Regions from separate parts of the Ureibacillus sp. GCM10028918 genome, predicted to be linked through region 1. Evidence: riboswitches for the same ligand, from Rfam matches in the RefSeq annotation. Region 1 holds a riboswitch; each other region holds the start of a gene.

The links. Region 1 has a riboswitch for lysine ahead of ACFQU5_RS00590 (aspartate kinase). Riboswitches for the same ligand answer to the same signal wherever they lie in the genome.
Region 2: another riboswitch for lysine. It lies ahead of dapA (4-hydroxy-tetrahydrodipicolinate synthase); the one in region 1 lies ahead of ACFQU5_RS00590 (aspartate kinase).
Region 3: another riboswitch for lysine. It lies ahead of ACFQU5_RS14630 (transporter substrate-binding domain-containing protein); the one in region 1 lies ahead of ACFQU5_RS00590 (aspartate kinase).

The regions. Positions count from the first base shown of each region.
Region 1 covers NZ_JBHTFK010000002.1:130,112-137,256, reverse strand. Annotated here, with positions in the region: gene sdhA (succinate dehydrogenase flavoprotein subunit) at 15-1,760, opposite strand; gene ACFQU5_RS00600 (succinate dehydrogenase cytochrome b558 subunit) at 1,820-2,434, opposite strand; gene ACFQU5_RS00595 (YslB family protein) at 2,704-3,120, shown strand; gene ACFQU5_RS00590 (aspartate kinase) at 3,242-4,465, opposite strand; lysine riboswitch at 4,619-4,803, opposite strand; gene uvrC (excinuclease ABC subunit UvrC) at 4,833-6,623, opposite strand; gene trxA (thioredoxin) at 6,893-7,145, opposite strand, start outside.
Region 2 covers NZ_JBHTFK010000021.1:63,438-70,582, forward strand. Annotated here, with positions in the region: gene ACFQU5_RS15460 (bifunctional 2',3'-cyclic-nucleotide 2'-phosphodiesterase/3'-nucleotidase) at 1-458, opposite strand, end outside; gene ACFQU5_RS15465 (alpha/beta-type small acid-soluble spore protein) at 669-875, opposite strand; lysine riboswitch at 1,159-1,339, shown strand; gene dapA (4-hydroxy-tetrahydrodipicolinate synthase) at 1,541-2,425, shown strand; gene ACFQU5_RS15475 (aminotransferase-like domain-containing protein) at 2,746-3,939, opposite strand; gene ACFQU5_RS15480 (2-hydroxyacid dehydrogenase) at 4,105-5,112, opposite strand; gene ACFQU5_RS15485 (PepSY domain-containing protein) at 5,303-5,899, shown strand; gene ACFQU5_RS15490 (hypothetical protein) at 5,947-6,186, opposite strand; gene ACFQU5_RS15495 (hypothetical protein) at 6,325-6,480, shown strand; gene ACFQU5_RS15500 (tartrate dehydrogenase) at 6,623-7,145, shown strand, end outside.
Region 3 covers NZ_JBHTFK010000017.1:361,773-368,917, forward strand. Annotated here, with positions in the region: gene ACFQU5_RS14600 (DUF1033 family protein) at 1-139, opposite strand, end outside; gene ACFQU5_RS14605 (5-bromo-4-chloroindolyl phosphate hydrolysis family protein) at 467-1,114, shown strand; gene ACFQU5_RS14610 (toxic anion resistance protein) at 1,114-2,229, shown strand; gene ACFQU5_RS14615 (DUF6501 family protein) at 2,403-2,600, opposite strand; gene ACFQU5_RS14620 (amino acid ABC transporter ATP-binding protein) at 2,965-3,702, opposite strand; gene ACFQU5_RS14625 (amino acid ABC transporter permease) at 3,723-4,454, opposite strand; gene ACFQU5_RS14630 (transporter substrate-binding domain-containing protein) at 4,582-5,433, opposite strand; lysine riboswitch at 5,536-5,722, opposite strand; gene odhB (2-oxoglutarate dehydrogenase complex dihydrolipoyllysine-residue succinyltransferase) at 6,144-7,145, opposite strand, start outside.

The sequences.
Region 1 (7,145 bases):
GACCTCCCTTAAGTTTATGAAGAATAGTCACGTTTACGTGGCGGAATTAGGGAAACGTCTACTTCTGCATAAGAAATTTCAGGTTCACCAGTTTGTGGATTGAACTTCGCCATTGTTGTTTTTAAGAAGTTTTCATCATCACGTTCTGGGAAATCTGGTTTGTAATGCGCTCCACGAGATTCGTTACGTAAAAGTGCGCCTTTAGTAATTACACGAGCAAGGTATAACATGTTTTTCAACTGACGAGTGAAGTGAGCCCCTTGGTTACTCCATTTTTGCGTGTCGTTGATATTAATGTTTTCCCAACGTTGCAGTAATTCAGTAAGTTTATCGTAAGTTGCTTCAAGTCGATCATTGTAGCGTACTACCGTTACATTGTCAGTCATTAATTCACCAAGCTCTTTGTGAATTAAGTATGCGTTTTCAGTTCCATTTAACTTAAGAATCGCATCCCATTTTTCTTGTTCTTCTTGAACGCGAGTGTCGAAAATAGATTGTGGAAGATCTTCCGCATGTTTCTTTAAGGCTTTGACATATTGAACAGCGTTTGGTCCAGCTACGCTACCACCATAAATCGCTGAAAGTAATGAGTTCGCACCTAGACGGTTTGCACCGTGTTGTGAATAGTCACATTCACCTGCTGCAAAAAGACCAGGAATTTCAGTCATTTGATCGTAATCTACCCATAAACCACCCATTGAGTAGTGAACTGCAGGGAAGATTTTCATTGGTAATTTACGTGGGTCATCACCTACGAATTTTTCGTAGATTTCGATGATTCCACCAAGTTTAACATCTAACTCATGTGGATCTTTGTGAGAAAGGTCTAGATATACAACGTTTTCTCCATTAACCCCTAATTTTTGGTTTACACATACATCAAAGATTTCACGAGTTGCGATATCACGAGGTACTAGGTTACCGTAAGCTGGATACTTTTCTTCTAGGAAGTACCAAGGCTTACCGTCTTTGTAAGTCCAGATACGACCACCTTCACCACGTGCAGATTCTGACATTAGACGGTTTTTGTCGTCCCCAGGAATCGCTGTTGGGTGAATTTGAATCATTTCACCGTTTGCATAGCTTGCACCTTGTTGGTAAACGATAGATGCTGCAGAACCAGTGTTGATGATTGAGTTTGTTGATTTACCAAAGATAATACCAGGACCACCTGTTGCCATAATAACAGCGTCAGAGCGGAATGATCTAATTTCTTCAGTTTTCATATCTTGTGCTACGATACCACGGCAATGGCCTTCGTCATCAAGAACTGCTCCCAGGAACTCCCAGTGTTCGTATTTCGTTACTAAACCATCTACTTCATAACGGCGAACTTGCTCGTCCAAAGCATAAAGTAATTGTTGACCAGTTGTTGCACCAGAGAATGCAGTTCGGTGCATTAATGTACCACCGAAACGACGGAAGTCAATAAGACCTTCTGGTGTACGGTTGAACATAACACCCATACGGTCAAATAAGTGAATGATACCAGGAGCGGCATCACACATTGCTTTTACAGGTGGTTGGTTTGCTAAGAAGTCTCCACCATATACAGTATCATCAAAGTGAATCCAAGGAGAATCCCCTTCACCTTTTGTATTTACAGCACCATTAATTCCGCCTTGCGCACATACGGAGTGTGAACGTTTTACGGGAACTAATGAGAATAATTCAACTTCAGCGCCTTCTTCGGCAGCTTTCATCGTAGCCATTAAACCGGCTAAACCGCCACCTACGACGATGATTTTGCTTTTCGCCATGATTACTCTTCACTCCTCTTAATTTGCTCTTTACCTATTCGGATGTTCTACTAATATAATTATACGAATGCTAGAATTGCAGCAACACCAACGATACTTAATAGAACGAAGAAGATCATTGTTACGTAAGTTGCAACTTTTTGAGAGCTTGCAGATTGTGTAATTCCCCAGCTTACCAGGAATGACCAAAGACCGTTCGCTAAATGGAATGTAGCAGATAAAATACCTACAATATAGAATGCTAACATAAATGGATTGTTAACGATTTCTTCCATCATATTAAAGTCAACGTCTGCTCCAAGTGCTTTTTGAATACGCGTTTGGAAAATATGCCAAGCAATGAAGATTACAAGGAATACCCCTGTAAAACGTTGTAATACGAACATCCAGTTACGGAATGTTCCAAAGCGTTTCACATTTGGTGTAGCAGTAAATGCAATATACAGACCGTATAATCCGTGGAATAGAATTGGTATGTAGATTACGATCCATTCAACAATCAACAGTAGCCAGTGAGGAACTAATTCCATCATCCCTGTTGCATTGTTGTAAGATTCTTCTCCACCTGTAGCAGTGAAGTTCAGTGATAAGTGGAACACTAAAAACAGACCTACAGGAATTACACCTAGTAGTGAATGTAAGCGTCTCCAGTAAAACTCATGATTTTTCGACAAGACTATTACCCCCCTCAGTACTTTTAAATACCTGACAATATCGTCACCATTTTGTAAACGATCCATCATTGACTGTGTATTTCATAATGGTACAATATTATGACATGTCCATTGTACTCTCAAGTGGTACAAGCGTCAAGGTGACTTCCGACTTTTTATACCTCCTTTTAGAAGGTATTTATACTATTTTACGGTGAAAATTTCTAGTTACCTGAAATTTTTTGTTAATTTATACTATTACAAGAAAAATAAGAAAGAGGTATTTTTAAATGACATCAAATGAGAACAAAACTGTTCCAGTCTTTGGTTATGATATTTTGCGTGATTACTTGCTCCCCACGATTCTTGGAAAACATGAAAAAGATGTACTCTATTGGGCTGGTAAAGACTTGGCAAGAAAATTTCCATGTACCGATATCCAACTGATAATATCCTTTTTCCAAGATACAGGTTGGGGCAATCTAACTTTAACTGAGGAAGAAAAGGATGGCTGTGTTTTTCAACTTACAAATGATGTCGAATTATTAAAAATTACTGAACGCTCATTTCGAATTGAAGCAGGTTTTATTGCCCAGCAGCTTCAGTCCATCAATGGCTGCCTAACCGAATGCTATGACGAAAAAAACGAAAAGCAACAGCATATAACATTTACAGTAAAATGGGATAAAAAAGAGAAAGTGCAATAGGGAGATGTTATACGTATGACGTTTTTTCGTTAGATGCTATTTAACTGATTCCTTCTATACAATTAGACAAAGCCAATTCTTGTATGTATTCACACGAAACAAGAATTGGCTTTTTTGATTGTTAAGCAGTTACCTCAACAAGATTAAATTCATCATGCAATGCATTCGCTGCACGGACCATTTCGTCCTGTGGAACGACAACAGATACTTTAATTTCGGAAGTACTCACCATTTTAACTAAGATTCTCTCTTTACGTAAACGATCAAACATACGAGCAGCTACACCAGGATTTGATACCATACCTGCTCCAACAATTGAAACTTTGGCTAATCCCACCTCAAAATCTGCGAAACTAAACATTAGTTTGGCTTTATTTTTCTCTAATACCTTAATGGCTTCTGCGAAATCTTCTTTTGCAATAGAGAAAGAGACGGTTGGTTTGACACCATCAATCACTGCTTGGACAATTATATCGACATCAATATTGTGTTCTGCAAGAGTTGTAAAGATATCAGCAAGGGATGATTGTTCATACGAATCATAACCAACTGTTAAACGAATTATGTCTGCTTCATATGCTACACTACGAACAATTAAATTTTTCTCCATGTCTACCTCTCCCTTTATCAATGTACCTTCTTGATTTTCTGTACAAGAACGTACAACTAATGGTATTTCAACAATTTTAGCTAACTCTACCGCACGCGGATGAATATATGTAGAGCCAAGATTGGCGAGTTCCAGCATCTCATCATAAGTAATTTGATTTAGCTTCCTTGCTTGCTTGACTACTGCCGGATCTGCAGTATAAATTCCATCTTGGACAGTAAGAATTTCGACCTGCTCAGCTTGAATTGCTGCTCCAATTGCAACGGCTGTCGTTTCCGGGCCGCCTTCACCCATTAATAAGATGTTATGATTCTTGTCAATTCCTTGTGAGCCCGCTACAATTACAAACTCATCATTGTTCAAATGCTTGATAATAGTTTCAGGATTGATGCCATTGATTATCACATTTTGATTCGTTTCGACTACTTCGATTCCTGCCTGCCACCCATTTAAAGAGACGGCCTGAACACCTTTCTTTACAAGGGAGATTGCTAGTAGACTACTTGCTACTTGGATATTAAGTACATTCAGTGCGTGTTGTTCTCTATTTGAGGGATTATCCGATAAGATTTGTGAATAGTGAAGCAGCTTATCCTCTAGATTGTCTAAAGGCGGTACAACCGCAACCACTTTTTTCCCTGCGTTTTTTTGTTCAATCAATCTATCTGCGATTTGTTCAATTTTTTCTGGTGTTGATAGTGCTGTACTGTCTATTTTCACTACGATTGTTGTCATAGACACCTCTCCCTTTCAAATACATTCATCAAGATTTTTTCAATTCAGAAAACTTGTTCTAGTATCAGAGCTTTATCCATCTTCACTAAAAAAGACAGCATTTCACAAAAACGTGAAAAGCTGTCTCGAGAACTTACCTAAAGTGACGGAACGTTATGAGATAGCCCTCCAGAATCGCAATTTGATTCTGACAATCTTGCATTTGTTCAATGCAAAACCAGCAAATAAATCTAGACAATGGATTTATTACTTCGGCAAGTTACCCTTTCACGATCCTTCAACGGCATTGTCCATCCTCCAGAAAGTCTACTATTGCACCTTGCACCTCTATCATGTTATAGCAATTTTAATTAACAATATCATACAATTATTCCGTTGACAATGAGTCTTTGTGAAAGTGATTGTAGATTGCTTTAGCGGTTGCACTCGGTATATGAGCCTCCATCAATTCTTCCACGGATGAGGCTTTAATTTTCTTAATCGAACCAAAATGCTTTAATAGCTGCTGCTTGCGTTTTGGTCCAACACCTTCTATTTCATCTAATACAGACTGAATCGCATGTGTTTGATGCTGTTGACGTAAAAACGTAATGGCGAATCGATGGACTTCATCTTGAATTCTTTGTAATAGATAAAAACCATCACTCGTTCTTTTCATTTCGACCGGGACTGCAGGTTCACCAAATAGCAATTGTGAAGTATTATGCTTATCATCCTTGGCAAGTCCTGCAATTGGAATGAATAACCCGAGTTCATCTTCAATAACTTCCCGTGCGACTTCCATCTGCCCTTTCCCACCATCAATTATAATTAAATCGGGCAATGGCAAGTCATCCTTCAACACTCTGGTATATCTGCGGCGAATAACTTCTTGCATTGCTCCATAGTCATCATGCTTAGCGGTTTCCCGTAATTTATATTTCCGGTATTCTTTCTTAGCTGGTTTCCCATCAACAAAAACAACCATCGCGGATACCGCATCCGTTCCGTGCATATGGCTGTTGTCAAAAGCTTCAATTCGAAGAGGTGGGCTGATTTCCATTGCATCACCAAGCTCTTCACAAGCACCAACTGTACGTTCCTCTTGGCGTTCAATTAGTTGGAATTTTTCTCGGATTCCAATTTGGGCATTTTTCATCGCCAAGTCAACGAGTTCCTTTTTCGATCCACGTTTTGGAATGATAACTTCTACATCCAGATACTTTTCTAAAAGTGCTTTATCAATCTGGGATGGAATGAAAATTTCCCTTGGTTTTATATGTTCAGGGATATCATAGAATCGACCTATAAATGTGAGAAATTCTTCTTCTGAATCTCGATAAATTGGAAAGATGGATACATCTCGTTCTATTAACTTTCCTTGTCGGACAAAGAATACTTGAACACACATCCAGCCTTTTTCAACGGCGTAACCAAATACATCACGGTTCGATAAATCTCCAGTAACCATCTTTTGTTTTTGCATAACCGTTTCAATATGGGCAATTTGATCTCGAAATTCTTTCGCACGTTCAAATTCTAGATTTTCGGCTGCCTCTAGCATTTTCTTTTCGATATCTAACTTTACATCTTCAAAGCCGCCATTTAAAAACTTCGTAATTTCTTCAATCATCTCTTTGTAAACTTTTGGCTCAATTTCTTTTACACATGGTGCCAAACATTGACCTAGATGATAATACAAGCATACCCGATCCGGAAGACGCAAACATTTTCTTAATGGGTATAAACGGTCAAGGAGTTTTCTCGTTTCAGTTGCTGCATAGGCATTAGGATATGGACCGAAATATTTTGCTTTATCTTTTTTTACTTTACGAGTTGTTATAATGCGCGGATATTTTTCATTTGTAATTTTGATATATGGATAAGTTTTATCATCCTTCAACATCACGTTATATTTGGGATCATGTAACTTAATAAGATTTAATTCTAAAATTAACGCCTCTAGGTCACTGGAGGTCACGATATATTCAAAGTCTTCAATTTCACTTACTAATCTTTGTGTTTTGCCGTCGTGTGAACTATTAAAGTAAGAACGAACCCGGTTTTTTAGCACCTTGGCTTTCCCTACATAAATAATCGTTCCTTGACGATCTTTCATTAAATAGCAACCAGGCTCATCTGGTAAAATGGCTAATTTATTTTGAATCGTTTCATTCATCTATCTCACCCTTACGAGCTTTTTTATTATTATAATGCATTTAGAGAGGTTTACGGAATTGAAAACTGGATTTTCAACTCAGCTGGCAAAATGAATTATTAAAGTAGCTTCGGTTGCAGAAATATGTAAAGGAGCGCTTACAAAAGTTTCTGCTTGTAAAACCTCCGAAATTTATTGTGCCACCTAGTGGGCTTTCTAAGTTAGACAGCTTTTTGTCTAAATCTAAATAAAAAATATCCCAAAAGCTTGTAAACTTTTGGGATATTTTTTTATTGGTTGTTGTTAATGAATTCGATTAGAGCTTCTTTTGGTTGGAACCCAACTGTTTTCGCTTTTAGTTCACCGTCTTTGAATAAAAGTAATGTAGGAATTGACATTACTTGGTATTCAGCAGCAGTTCCTTGGTTGTTGTCTACATCAAGCTTTGCGATTTTAACTTGATCGCCGATTTCTGCATCGATTTCTTCCAATACAGGAGCGATCATTTTACACGGCCCACACCAAGTAGCCCAAAAATCTACT
Region 2 (7,145 bases), on a different contig from region 1:
TTAAGCTTTAACGTTTTATCTGTATAACCAGTTAAAAAGCCGAGTGAAATGGCTTTCGCTAATTCATCAAAGTTTTCTTTATCTGCAGAATTAATATCTTTATATTGTTTTAAGATATCCTCTGAGTAAGTTTTGCTATCTTGAATTGCGTTTGTTAAACCAACAATCGCCTCTTCACGAGTGATATTTTCATTAGGTTTAAAATTTTTCCCTGTTTTTGCATCGATAAGTTTTAATTCAATCGCTTTTTCAACATAAGGTTTTAGTGAATCAGGTACATCACTAAATTTCACAGTTTTTCCTGAACCCAATTCAATTCCCATTGAATCAATAACCGCTTTTACATATTCTCCTCTTGTTACTTGGTCAACCTTTGCAGCATCTGCTACGTTAACATTTGCAAAACCTGAAACCGCAATTGACAATGCCAAAGCAGAGGCGGAAACTTTTTTCCACATTAAAACTCATCTCCCAATTAATAAAATTCTAAATCAATTGAATTTTATCAAAAAAGAAAATATAAATATAGCAACTTTTCTATTTTTTTGAAAATAGAATAAAAAATTAACAATACTAACATTAACTCCCAATATATTTAGATAAATTTAAAGGCTGACACAAAAAATGTTTTTTGTATCAGCCCTCAGTCACTTGTATTTATATTGAATTTATTGACCTGATCGTCCTTTTAATTGTGCTTCAGCCATTTGAACAAGGCGTTTTGTAATTTCACCACCAACCGAACCATTGGCACGTGATGCATCTTCTGGTCCAAGGTTTACTCCAAACTCTTGTGCAATTTCAAATTTCATTTGATCCATTGCAGCTTGAGCACCTGGAAAGAGCAATTTATTTGAACTTCTTTCAGAAGCCATTTCTCTCACCTCCTTGTGAGATTAGAATGGTCAAAGAGGTGTTTTTAATACGTTGTTAAACATTCCTTCATAGTATCAATTTCCCTTGTATTAATATTACAATTATTTTGCATCCTAAGTTCAAGTTATTGCATATGTAAATGTATAAAAACCTTTATAACAAAACTACATTAATTGTAGTATTGGCTAAAGATTCAAAAAAATCCAAAAAGGTATTGCATTTATTATTAGAAAAAGGTATAATTCACTTAATTTAATAATCACTTATTTCAAGAACTTTTGAAGTAAGGATAGAGGAGCAAAAACCATTAGTACACTGTAAGAGGATTATGAGATCCTAAGACGATTGTGGAAAGGGGAATTTGCCGAAGCTTTTGAGAAACTCATAATCTCTTGAGCTGGTTCTGTTGTTGAAAAAATGCAGAACTGTCATATAGATTTCTATATGGAGGGCTATCTTACGCAAGGAAATGAACTTTATTTCTTGGCAACAACGAACCCTCGTTGTTGCTTTTTTGCGTTTACTCATCACATCGCCCTTCTCCCTCTATTTTCTTAGAAAGCTAAAGGTGACTGCGCTTAGCAAAAACCTTAGTTGACGGCAAGGAGAAAAGAAGGTTAAACCTCTCTTTTCTGCTAAAAAAATAAAAGGATGTGGAGAAGTAATGAATTTTGGAAAAATTTTAACTGCTATGGTGACACCATTTGATGCCACTGGTGAGATTGATTGGAATGCTACTGAAAACTTAATTAATTATTTAATCGCAAACGGTTCTGACGGATTAGTTGTTTCAGGTACAACTGGAGAATCCCCTACTTTGAGTGATCAAGAAAAACTTGATTTATTTAGATTTACCGTAAGAGTAGTAGATGGCCGTGTTCCTGTAATTGCAGGCACTGGTTCTTATAACACAAGAGATTCAATTATTTTAACAAGACAAGCAGAAAATGCAGGTGTAGACGGCATCATGCTTGTAACGCCTTATTACAATAAACCTTCTCAAGAAGGAATGTATCAGCATTTTAAAGCAATTGCGGAATGTACAGCTTTACCGATCGTTCTCTATAATATTCCTGGTAGAAGTGTTGTAAATTTATCTGTTGAGACCGTGATTCGCCTCTCAGCGATACGCAATATTGTTGCCATTAAAGAAGCTAGTGGCAATCTGGATGCAATGGCTGAAATAATTGAAAAAACACCTGAAGGGTTTTCTTTGTACAGCGGAGATGACGGTTTAACTTTACCAATTTTATCGATTGGCGGAACAGGCGTTATTTCTGTTGCAGCTCACATTATCGGGAACGAAATGCAACAAATGATTCATAAATTCCAGAATGGCGACTTAGCTGGTGCTGCAAAGGATCATCGCACACTGTTACCAGTTATGAAAGCTTTATTTGCAACACCAAACCCTACATCAGTAAAGGCTGCTCTCAATGGGAACGGAATTCCTGTTGGCGGTGTCCGTCTACCAATGATTCCATTAAACAACGAAGAATTGGCTTCATTACGAGCGGTGTTAAATACGTTCGAAGAAGTAAATAGCTAATATAAAGAATTTGAACAGGATCATCCGTGGTCCTGTTTTTCTGTTTGAGGATGATTTCTTTGCATAGAAAAAAATGAGATACTATGTAAGTTTTTTGTGATGGATTTTATCATAACTTGGACTAAAGTGTAATTTTATTAAATTTGCGTCCATTCTCTATATGAAGACCATTTTTCTGACTCATTCAGCTGAAAGTGGCTTTCATTCTGCTTATGAAGACCATTTCTCTGATCCATCTAAAAAACCAGTTGGAAAAATGATACGATTTTTCCAACTGGCTATAAAATCAGGACTGCTTATCCTTTAATATAATTCATTGATTATCTTTCCTCTAAGTCTTTTTTAAATAACTCTCCCAGCTTTTTTATTCCTTCTTCAATTTTTTCAGAAGTGCTCGAAGAGAAGTTTAAACGCAGATGTTTGATCCCATCGTCCGGGTTTTTACAGAAGTGGATTCCTGGAACAAACGCTACTTTATATTCTGTCGTTGCTCTTTCAAATAGAGCAAGCATATCCGGTTCTCCTGGTAGTTCAACCCAAATGAATAGCCCTCCTTCAGGTTTTGTAAACTTCGTTCCTTCTGGGAAGTACTTTTCAATACTTGTAACCATTGTTTGTAATTTATCAGCATACATCACATTTATTTTTTCCAAATGGTTTGGCAAGAGTCCTTGTTGCAGGAATTCTGCACAAATTGCCTGTGTTAAATTGGTAGTATGGGTATCAGCACCTTGTTTTGCGACCGTTAACTTTTCAATAATTTCAGCCTCAGCTAATACTGTACCGACACGTAATCCAGGAGAAATGATTTTGGCAAAACTATTTAATAGTACAACATGGCCTGTTTTATCAAATGTCTTAATCGAAGGCAATACCTCTCCAGAATATCTTAGATCACAATATGGATCGTCTTCTAAAACTATCACATTGTACTTTGATGCCAATTCTGCAACTTTTTGACGACGATCTAATGGCAAAGTCCGTCCAGTAGGATTTTGGAAAGTCGGAATGGTGTAAATCATTTTTGGATTGTGTTCTTTTATCTTCGCTTCTAAATCTTCCATAATTAGCCCATGCTCATCCATTGCTACAGGAACTGATTTTACAAAATACTTGTTGAATGTAGAGAACACTCCTAAAAATGTTGGAGACTCTACTAATACCACGTCTCCCGGCTCAAGAAAGGCATCAGCCAATAAGTGAATTCCTTGGGATGCTCCGGTTGTCACAATTACGTTTTCAATTGAACCCTGGATCCCTTTTGGATGGGCTATGTGCTCTAAGTAAGCTTCTTTTAAAGGTTTCCATCCTTCCGTGATTCCATATTGCAGGATTTGTTGACCATTTTCTGTCAACAGCTTATCTGTAATCTCTTTTATTTCAGCAATAGGGAACGATTCATTTGCAGGACTCCCCCCGCCAAATGAAATCATTTCTGGATCTGCCATTGCTTTAAAAATTTCGCGAACAGCACTTGAGGATACTTCTCCCATTCGATTTGCGAACTTGTACATATTAGATCTCCTTCCAATCTATCTTTACTTTTTGACACAATTATACTCTTTTAAAAAACAGCCTTACCCTTCATTTAATATCAACTTAATGTTTAGGGTCTCTTTTGTGAAGAGTCCTTCCTTTTTGTTCAACTTCCTTGAATTTGCCTCTTCACTTAAACTTTTTTAACCTCTTCGAATCTTCAAGACACCATTTACCACATAATTTGGTCTCTGGTCATTCATAACTGCTTGAACATTCGACCATATATTTTCATGCGCTCTGAAAAACGTACTAGATGTAATTCCACCGATATGAGGTGAAAATAATACTTTGTCTGCTGCCTCCTCTGGAAGATTAACTAAAGGGTTGTCCTTTGTGGTAGGTTCTGGATAAACCGTATCAAAGCCAGCACCTTGAATTTCACCGTCGATTAATGCTTGTCTCATAGCTTCATTATCTACTATCTCTCCACGAGCTGTATTAACTACATAAGCTGTCTTCTTCATATTTTTTAGAAATTCTTCATTTATCATTCCTGTTGTTTCTTCGGTTACCGGCACATGGATGCTTATAATATCGCAAGTAGCCGCCAGTTGATTTAATTCCAAATATGTAACATGGTACTTGTCTTCTATTTCCTTTGCTAGACGCGTTCTACTATGGTAGTACATTTCACAATCGAATGGATAGAGTCGTTTAGCCGTTGCTTTTGCGATATCTCCAAACCCGATTAACCCAATTTTGCAATCTGCCAGTTCAGTAATCCCTTCAATCATTGCCTTTTCTTTTGTTATTAACTGATTGCCTTCACGCACACTCTGGTCACCGGTTGCGACTTTCCTTAATAGCCCAAGCATAAGTAGAATCGTTTGTTCGGCAACTGCACCAGCATTGACACCTTTATTGTTGCAAACATAAATTCCGCGCTCTTTTGCAGTATGAATATCAATCGCGTTATATCCTACCCCTTCAGAATGGATAAGCTGTAAGTTTGGTAAATTCTCAATTAAGTTTTTACTCACTGGTGCAATTGCATCAACTAACAATACTTGAGCCGGTTTTCCAAGCTCAATTAATTCTTCCTCACTTGTACCAAGTGGACAAAACGTTATATCGGCTTCCTTTATAATGTCTACGTCAGGCATATATTTTTTATATCGATCTTCATTTCCTATAACCAATACTTTCATAGTTTCCCCCATCCTAAATACGAATTCTAATTTTGAGAATTTTCTTATTGTTCATATTATAACTTTCTAATTATATTTTGTAGAGGGCTAATCAATTTTTAATGTGATTCTCAGTATTTTCTAATGTTTATGTTTTACTATAAACCAGGTAGAAATAATAATTAAACCATACACATAAGGAGATATAGATATGTTAAAAAAGTTTCTGATTACAGGAAGTACACTATTGTTATTAACAGCATGTAACAATGCAGAGGAATCAACAAACAATACTGTCTCTTCACAACAATCAAAAGAAGTCACTGAAGCTGCAGGCAATGCCGAACAGATAACTGTTGAACCATCAGCTAATATTGCAGAGGTTGCTGTTTCCCTTCAAGATGCAGTAGCTATTTTCCAAAAAAACCATCCAGAGGCAAAAATCCTTTCGGTTGATTTAGATACAAGTTTTGGGAAGTATGAATATGATGTAACAGGACAGGATGCATCTGCTGAATATGAAATGACGATTGATGCTACAACAAAAGAAGTTTTAAATGAAGAGAGCGAAAAAGAGACTGACCTTGAAATCACGCTTGACCTTTCAGTTATTATAGAACCCTCTGCTGCAATTGAATCCGCTTCATCCGTACCTGAAGCAAAGGAACTGATACCCGAAAGTTGGTCTTTAGATGCAGAAAATGGAGTTCAAATCTATACAGTAAATTTTGAAGAGGGTCGATCTGAGGTAGAAGTTGAGGTAAATGCCGAGACAGGTGAAATTCTTGACGTAGAAATTGATGAGTAGTTTCTAATTATATATGGCTCGGTTCTATCAATTGTAGAACCGGGCCATTATTCTTCTTTTATAAATCTTACTTCATCGTGCCCGCATTTTTTACAAACCATTACATGAGGACAAATTTGATCTTTGGCTGTATTTGGGTAACCATCCCCCATCTTGACTGTTTCTTCATCATTATAATGACCATATGGATCTAGATAATCTGACACCTTACCCGAATCTTCTAATCGAGTATTACATGTGGGGCAATCGATTTCTAGTACTTTAAGTGAGTTACATAAAGGACACACTGCCAACGTCATCACTCCTTCATCGTTAGTACCATTGTAAGGAAAGTTCATCGAAACTAAACGTTTCTTTATGAAAAATACATTCTAAAAGTTTATATGGGTATTCTAAATACAACTAATAGTTGGAGGGATTTAAAAATGAAAAAAGAAGAAAAATTAAATGAAGAAGCTGCATTAAATAATAATTTAGATTCTGCTACTTTAAGAATGAATAGTGAGATTGCAAAAGATCACGTAGAACCAAAAGCAGCGCAGTCATCATCCGATAAAAAACACGAACCTAAACAACTATAATAAAATCTTCCTAAGCAACATGCCACGTCGTAATGTTGCTTTTCATATGTTTACTTGGGCATTTCATTCCTATACCTACTTTTTACCATTTTATATCTATGCTATATTTTAGAGGTAAAATAAACTAAAAGGGGTGTTGTTTTTGCATACATATAACATTGCAGTTATAGCAGGCGATGGTATAGGAAAAGAAGTTGTTCCAGCAGCAATAGAAGTGTTGGATGAAGTTGCAAAGCTTGATGGGAGTTTTAAATTTAAATGGACATACTTTCCATGGGGCTGTGATTACTACCTGGAGCACGGCGAAATGATGCCTGAAGACGGGCTTGAAACGTTAAAACAATTCGACCAAATCTTTTTAGGTGCCGTTGGGATGCCAGAACTTGTTCCGGATCACATCTCACTGTGGGGATTATTAATTAAAATTCGTCGCGGCTTAAAACAATCTATCAACGTTCGACCAGCGAAGTTGTTAGCAGGACTTGAATCGCCTTTAAAAAATCCAGAAAATTTTGACATTACGGTCGTACGTGAAAATTCAGAAGGCGAGTACTCCGATAGCGGCGGCCGTATGCATAGCGGAGCAGATGAAATCGCTATTCAAAATGCAGTTTTCACACGCAAAGCAACAGAACGTGCAATGCGTTACGCATTTGAACTGGCCA
Region 3 (7,145 bases), on a different contig from region 1:
AATCCAATAAAGTTTCCTGAAGATTTTCTTGAAATTCCTTTTCTGTCTCAAATTCTGATGTACTTATAATATTTGACTCCCAACCTTCAAACTTCCACCATGGTTCATAGTCTGCTTTCATATAGATGATTTGATACACACTAATTTCGATCCTTTCCTTCTATTATTATGTATTTTAATGGAAATGTTACTAGTATGTCTATTTTTTAACCTTGAGTTGCGAAGAAGGAGCGGAAAAAATGTTGGAAAACACCTTCATCAATCTTCTTATAGATAAAAAAGATTTCTATTTAGGTTATACTAATAGAAGTTGAAAATTATATCAAGATGCTTGTTTTCTTTTATCTATTTATATAAAGTAAAACTATAGGCTAATTTTATATTTAACATAAAAAAAACGGTTGCTTTTGAAACTTTTTCATCAATTCTATCGTAATACAAGTATAGAAATTAAGGAGGTACGGATATGCTTGGTGCTGCAAATTTCATCATACGACATGCACTTAACTTTTTAATAGGTATTTCAGTGTTTATTTTATCAGTTGTTAATTTAGATATTGACTTTATTTTCGTGCCGATTTTATCATTTGCTGGTTATTTCATTAGCAATAAAGTGATCAAAGCTTTCCAAAAATCGAAACGAAGTAAAGAGCTTGGATTATCTCGCTCTGAATATAAACATATCGAAGCACAGATCAAACAAGCTAAGGCTCATATTAATTCCCTTTCCCAACAATATATTCGAGTTCGATCAGTTCGTTCTTTCAAATTATTAAATGAAATGATGAAATTATCGAAAAGACTTGTAAACATTGTTCAGAATAACCCGCAAAAATTTTATTCAGTAGAGGATTTCTTCTATTCACATTTACCATCTGCTGTTCAGTTAACACAAACCTATACAATGTTAAGTCAAACTCAAGTGAAGGATACAGAAATTCACTTAGCACTGGAAGATACACGTAAAACATTAAAAGGGCTACATGGCACTATGGAGAATGATTTAAAATGTGCAATTGAATCTGACTTAGAGAGCTTAAGAATGGAATTAGATTTCGTCAAACTAGAAAATGCTAAAAAACTTCAACAAATTGATTTAAGAGGTGGTAAATAATGAAAAGTAAAAAGAGCCCAGATCATCCATTTGAAGAGTTTTCAAATAATGAGGGCTCTTTTTTACATTCATTTGACAACAGTCAGTATACTACTGACACACCTGTATTCACTTCTCTTAATGAAGAAGGACAATCTCGCGCTCTATTAACAGCAAGCAAATTAGATGTATCTCAATACGAAAATGTTTTGCAATTCGGCTCTGAAATTCAATATTCATTAAAAAACTTTACTCATAATATGCTTATACGAGTACAGCGAAATGATACATCCCCTATCAGAGAAATTTTACATAAACTGATGGAGCATTTAGATAAAATAAACCCTGATGATTTGATAGAAAAAGAGAGAGGCTTTCTTCAAAAACTATTTAATCGCTCAAAATCATCAATCCAGGAAATGATGAGCCAGTATAATCGTTTAAGTAAACAAATAGACCGCCTTAGTATTCAGTTACAGCATTCTCAAAAAGGCCTACTTATGGATATGAAGATGTTAAATGAGTTATATCAATTAAATGAAGAATATTATCATAATCTAAATGTGTATATTGCTGCCGCTGAAATGAAGAAGAAGGATTTATATACCAACCATCTGCCAAAATTAGAAAAGTCGTTAGTTCATTCTAATGACCCATTAGATAAACAGCGATTAAACGATTTGCAAAAATCGATCGAGTGGCTGGATAAACGGTTATATGATCTTCAAATTTCAAGAGAAATAGCGATACAGACCGCTCCACAAATTCGAATGATTCAACAAACAAACCAAATATTAATTGAAAAGATTCAAAGTTCAGTCATGACTACAATCCCATTATGGCAAACACAAATTTCGATGCTTATGAATATGAATAATCAGAGAAGAGCAAGTCAAACAACCCGCCGACTAATGGATACATCTGAAAAAATGCTGCAAAAGAATGCAAAGATGCTTCAAACCACTTCTAAGGATCGAAGTAAACAAAAAGCAATTTCACATAGCGAAATCGACTTATTCAAGCAAACACAATTAGAATTAATCGATTCCATCGAAGAAGCACTAAGAGTACAAGCCATGAGCAACGAACAACAAGCCTCAATTGAAGCAATAATCATTGAAAGCGACAAGAAATAAAAGTTACCATCCGGATTGACAGTGATAATAGCTCTCAAATCATTAGCTTACTGTAGATAACCTTTCATCAACCATAAAATATTTTTACTATTGATCGATGCCGTTCTTCTTCATTAACAGGATAAAAGCACCAAAGTTTCACTTACCTGAAACTTTGGTGCTTTACTTTTTCATCATTCAAAATAATCTTTGTAGTAACCGCCAACATTACCTGTATTGTCAATGACAAAGATGAATTCTTCTGTTTCATTTTTCACTTCATATTCTTTGCCAGCTGTTAACACATTTGATACTAGATATTTCTCAGCATTTGTATGTGTACATGTTACTTTTCGGATTGTAGGTGCATCTTTCCATTTTAAGTTTAACATTTCTTCTTAACCTCACTTTAAAACTGATCCTCATATGGTTTTTATTCTAGCCTTTATTGTATCTCATTTCCACTCATTTGTGGAAGTTTTCTAACTTTATTGAGGAAAATTGTTTTTAATGGTAAATTAAATATGAGGTGATTCATTTTGCACTTTGGCGGTTTTGGCGGAGTTCCGATGTGGTTTTTCATTGTTGCAATTGTTTTTGCAATTATTTTTATTATCGTTTCTGAATGGAATTCGAGAAGTTGAAATCTTTTATGGGAGTGAGATTGAATTTCTACTAAATAATGAATTCAGTGGAATATTGATTATACAAAAAAAGATAAATTTCTGAGAATTCTCAGGAATTTATCTTTTATTTTTATTGTTTTAATGTTCGTTTTAAAAACTCTTTCGTTCTTTCTTGTTTCGGGTTTACCAGAACTTGTTCTGGTGAGCCTTCTTCAACAATAACCCCTTTATCCATAAAAACAACACGATCGGATACTTCACGCGCGAATTCCATTTCGTGGGTTACAATAAGCATTGTATGGCCTTCATCAGCTAATTGGCGCATTACTTTTAGTACTTCCCCAACCATCTCGGGATCTAGTGCAGAAGTTGGCTCATCAAATAACATTACTTCAGGGTCCATTGCAAGTGCACGGGCAATGGCAACACGTTGCTTTTGACCACCCGATAATTGGCGTGGTTTAGCATTTACATATTGATCCATTCCAACGATTTGTAAATACTTTAATGCATTTGCTTTTGCTTCTTCTTTAGAACGTTTTAATACCTTCTTTTGACCAACAATACAATTTTTTAATACATTATGGTTATTAAATAAGTTGAATTGTTGGAATACCATACCTAAATGTGTACGATATTGTTTAATATCATGTTTATCATTTAAAATATTTTCACCATTATATATAATTTCCCCGCCACTTGGTGTTTCAAGGAGGTTGATGCAACGCAACAAAGTTGATTTCCCTGATCCGGAAGAACCTATTAAGCATACAACCTCACCCTTATTTACAGTGAAGTTTACATCTCTTAAAACTTCATGGCTACCAAATGATTTATTTAGATGTTTTATATCAATAACTTTTTCCATCATATTATCTCCTTACGCCATTAAAGAATTGGTTCTTCTTTTTTAGTTTGCACTTGGTATGCATCTTGCCCATCCATTTTCTTCTCGATTATACGTAAAATTCGTGAGGCAATGAAAGTCATTATTAGGTAGATGATACAAGTGATGATAAAGGATTCTGCAAAACGGAAGTTAGCTCCCGCAATTGATTTTGTTGTAAAGAATAATTCCGTTACACTAATTACACTTAATACAGCCGAGTCTTTAATATTCATAATCAGCTGGTTCCCGGTAGCTGGTAAAATATTACGGAATACTTGCGGTAAAATAACATGTACCATCGTTTGGAAATGACCCATGCCAATAGCTGCAGCTGCTTCATACTGCCCTTTATCGATGGAGACAATACCTCCACGAACATATTCAGCCATATATGCACCTGTATTTAAACCAACAACAACAACCGCTGCAACAAAACGATCCATTTCTATTCCATAAGCGTATAATCCATAGAAAACAACCATTGCTTGTACAATCATTGGTGTACCACGGAAGATTTCAACATAAACTGTTAATATGAAATTAATAATCTTTAGTATAACAGCTTTAAGAGATTTCTTACGAAGAGGGATCGTATGCACGACACCGATTAATAATCCGATAAGAGCACCAATAATTGTACTAAAAACTGCAATTAATAACGTTATATATGCACCCTGTAAATAACTTGGCCAATTCTCTTTTAATATTGAGAGTATAATATCTAAACTCATAAATATCCTCCTAAATAATTTGGAAAACCTTAACCTCTACTAGTCTTTACTCACCTATAAAAGTGAATAAAATAGTAATAGAAAAAGGATAAACTGGTCACAAGAGTGACCAGTACTTATCTCTTTCCTATTGTGCAGCCGGTTGGTTTGCAATTGCTTCATCCATAATTTGTTGACGTTCTTCTTCAGTAATTGCATTTAATGTTTCGTTAATTTGATCTATATTTTTATCGCCTTTTTTAAGACCAATAGCGACAGATGTATCCGCTTCTTCCGTTTTGAATCCTTCTTCTAATTCGATATAAGTAAAGTTTTCATTTGCTGTAGAAGCCGAAACCGCCTCAGGTCGTTCAGCTACATACCCATCAATTGCACCTGATTCTAAAGCAACACGCATGTGAGAGAAACTTTCCATCGCCACTTCTTTTTGAACATCAGGAATTTGATCGATTACTGCATAGTTTGTTGTATTTAATTGTGAAGTGATTTTTGCTCCAGCGAAGTCTTCCAGAGTTTTAGCTTCAGCATATTCACCGCCAGTTTTTGTTACAATAACAAATTGACTTGTATAATAGTTATCCGAGAAATCGATTACTTCTTTACGTTCGTCTGTTGGGCTCATTCCTGCAATAATCGCGTCAATTACACCAGATTGTAATGCTGGAAGTAATCCATCCCATTCAGTTTTTACAATTACTAGTTCTTTACCTAAAGCATCTGCAACGCGTTTAGCGATTTCGACATCATAACCGCCTGCATACTCTTGTGAACCTTCAATTTTTACAGCACCGTTTGAATCATCTTGTTGAGTCCAGTTGAATGGAGCATAACCAGCTTCTAAACCTACTTTTAATACATCACTTTCCTTTGATTCAGAGGTTGAGGATGATGTTGATGTACCTTCATCAGATTTACCACATGCTGCTAGTAATAAAACAGCTAGCAATGTAGTCATTAAAATTTTAAGTTTTTTTGACATTTCGCTCTCTCCTTCTCCATTTTTTGAGCCAATTAACGAAAAAAGCGACCTAAGATAGACTTAGGTCGCTAGTATTTTAGCCCAAATCCTCTTACGTTCCCTACCTGAGATAGCTCACCTCAGATGGTTGGGATCTCCATCTGAGACAGTCCTGCAATTATTCACTGCAGACCCAGCATGAAGTAGAGAGCCTACATTCACACTTCGGCGACATTTCCTCATTTTTCATATCATGGTTTTGCTCTAAACTCCATGAAAAACTATTAAGCATCGCGCCTCTACCTCACAAGTCACGTGAGGTTTTAATATTAAATTACTATTAGAATATTACTATATCAACAATATCATGTCAACATTCATTATTCTGAATAAGGCTAGGACAGAAGTAGAAATTTCTTCGAATAATGGAAGTAGCCTATTAAGTAATTGAACCTTTATAAATTGATTAGAGTCGAGGGCAAGTGTAGCTGTTGGCTATGCCTTTCCCTACTCGCGCTTAGATCAAGATAAATTGCACACGTTGGAAGGGACCAACCGCGACCTCGATGGCTGGGCGCTCAAGCTAGTTGTAGCCGAAAAAATATCAAATTCCCTTTTAGGTATTTGAAGTTTTTTGATTTGTCTCAGTTCTTTTCGAATCAAACTATTTTTTTGCTCGTAATACATTAATGAAAAAACCTAGCGAAAATATTCGCTAGGTCGTTTTTATATTATGAATTTAAAAGTAGATCTTCTGGATTTTCGATTAATTCTTTAACTGTTTTTAGGAATCCAACTGAATCTTTTCCATCAATAATACGGTGATCATATGATAAAGCAACATACATCATTGGACGGATTTCAACTTCACCATTGATTGCGATAGGACGTTGAACAATTGAGTGCATTCCTAAAATACCAGCTTGAGTACCGTTCATAATTGGTGTAGACATTAATGATCCAAATACACCACCATTAGTGATTGTGAATGAACCACCAGCCATGTCGTTTAATCCCAATTTTTTGTCGCGAGCTTTTTTCGCTAAATCAGCAATATCTTTTTCGATTTCAGCAAAATTTTTAGCATTTGCATCACGAACAACCGGTACTACTAATCCTTCTTCAGTAGATACCGCAATACCGATATCAAAGAAATTATTTAAGTGAATTTCATCACCATTGATTTGTGCGTTTACATATGGATATTTTTTAAGAGCTGCAACAACAGCTTTTGTGAAGAATGACATAAAGCCAAGTTTAATGTCGTTAGCTTTCACAAACTCTTCTTGTTTGCGTTTACGTAAAGCCATAATGTTTGTCATGTCAATTTCGTTGAATGTAGTTAACATTGCAGTTGACTGTTTTACTTCAAGTAAACGTTTTGCAATTGTTTGACGACGACGAGACATTTTTTCAATTGTAATACGGTCAGTTTGAGCTGCTGGCGCAAATACAACTGGTCCATTTGATGTTGTAATCGGTGCTGCAGATGCTTGAGCAACTGGAGTAGTACCATGTGCTGCTACGTCTTGCACGCGTACACGACCTTGTGGATCTACTGGTGAAATTGCACTTAAGTCAATTCCCTTTTCACGAGCTAATTTACGTGCTGCTGGTGATGCAACAACGCGCTCATTAGAAGTTGCTTCAACAACTGGTGTTGGTGCTGCTGGTACTGGTGCCGGTGCCGGTGCCGGTGCTGGTGTGCTTTCAGCTTTTGGAGCTTCTTGTGC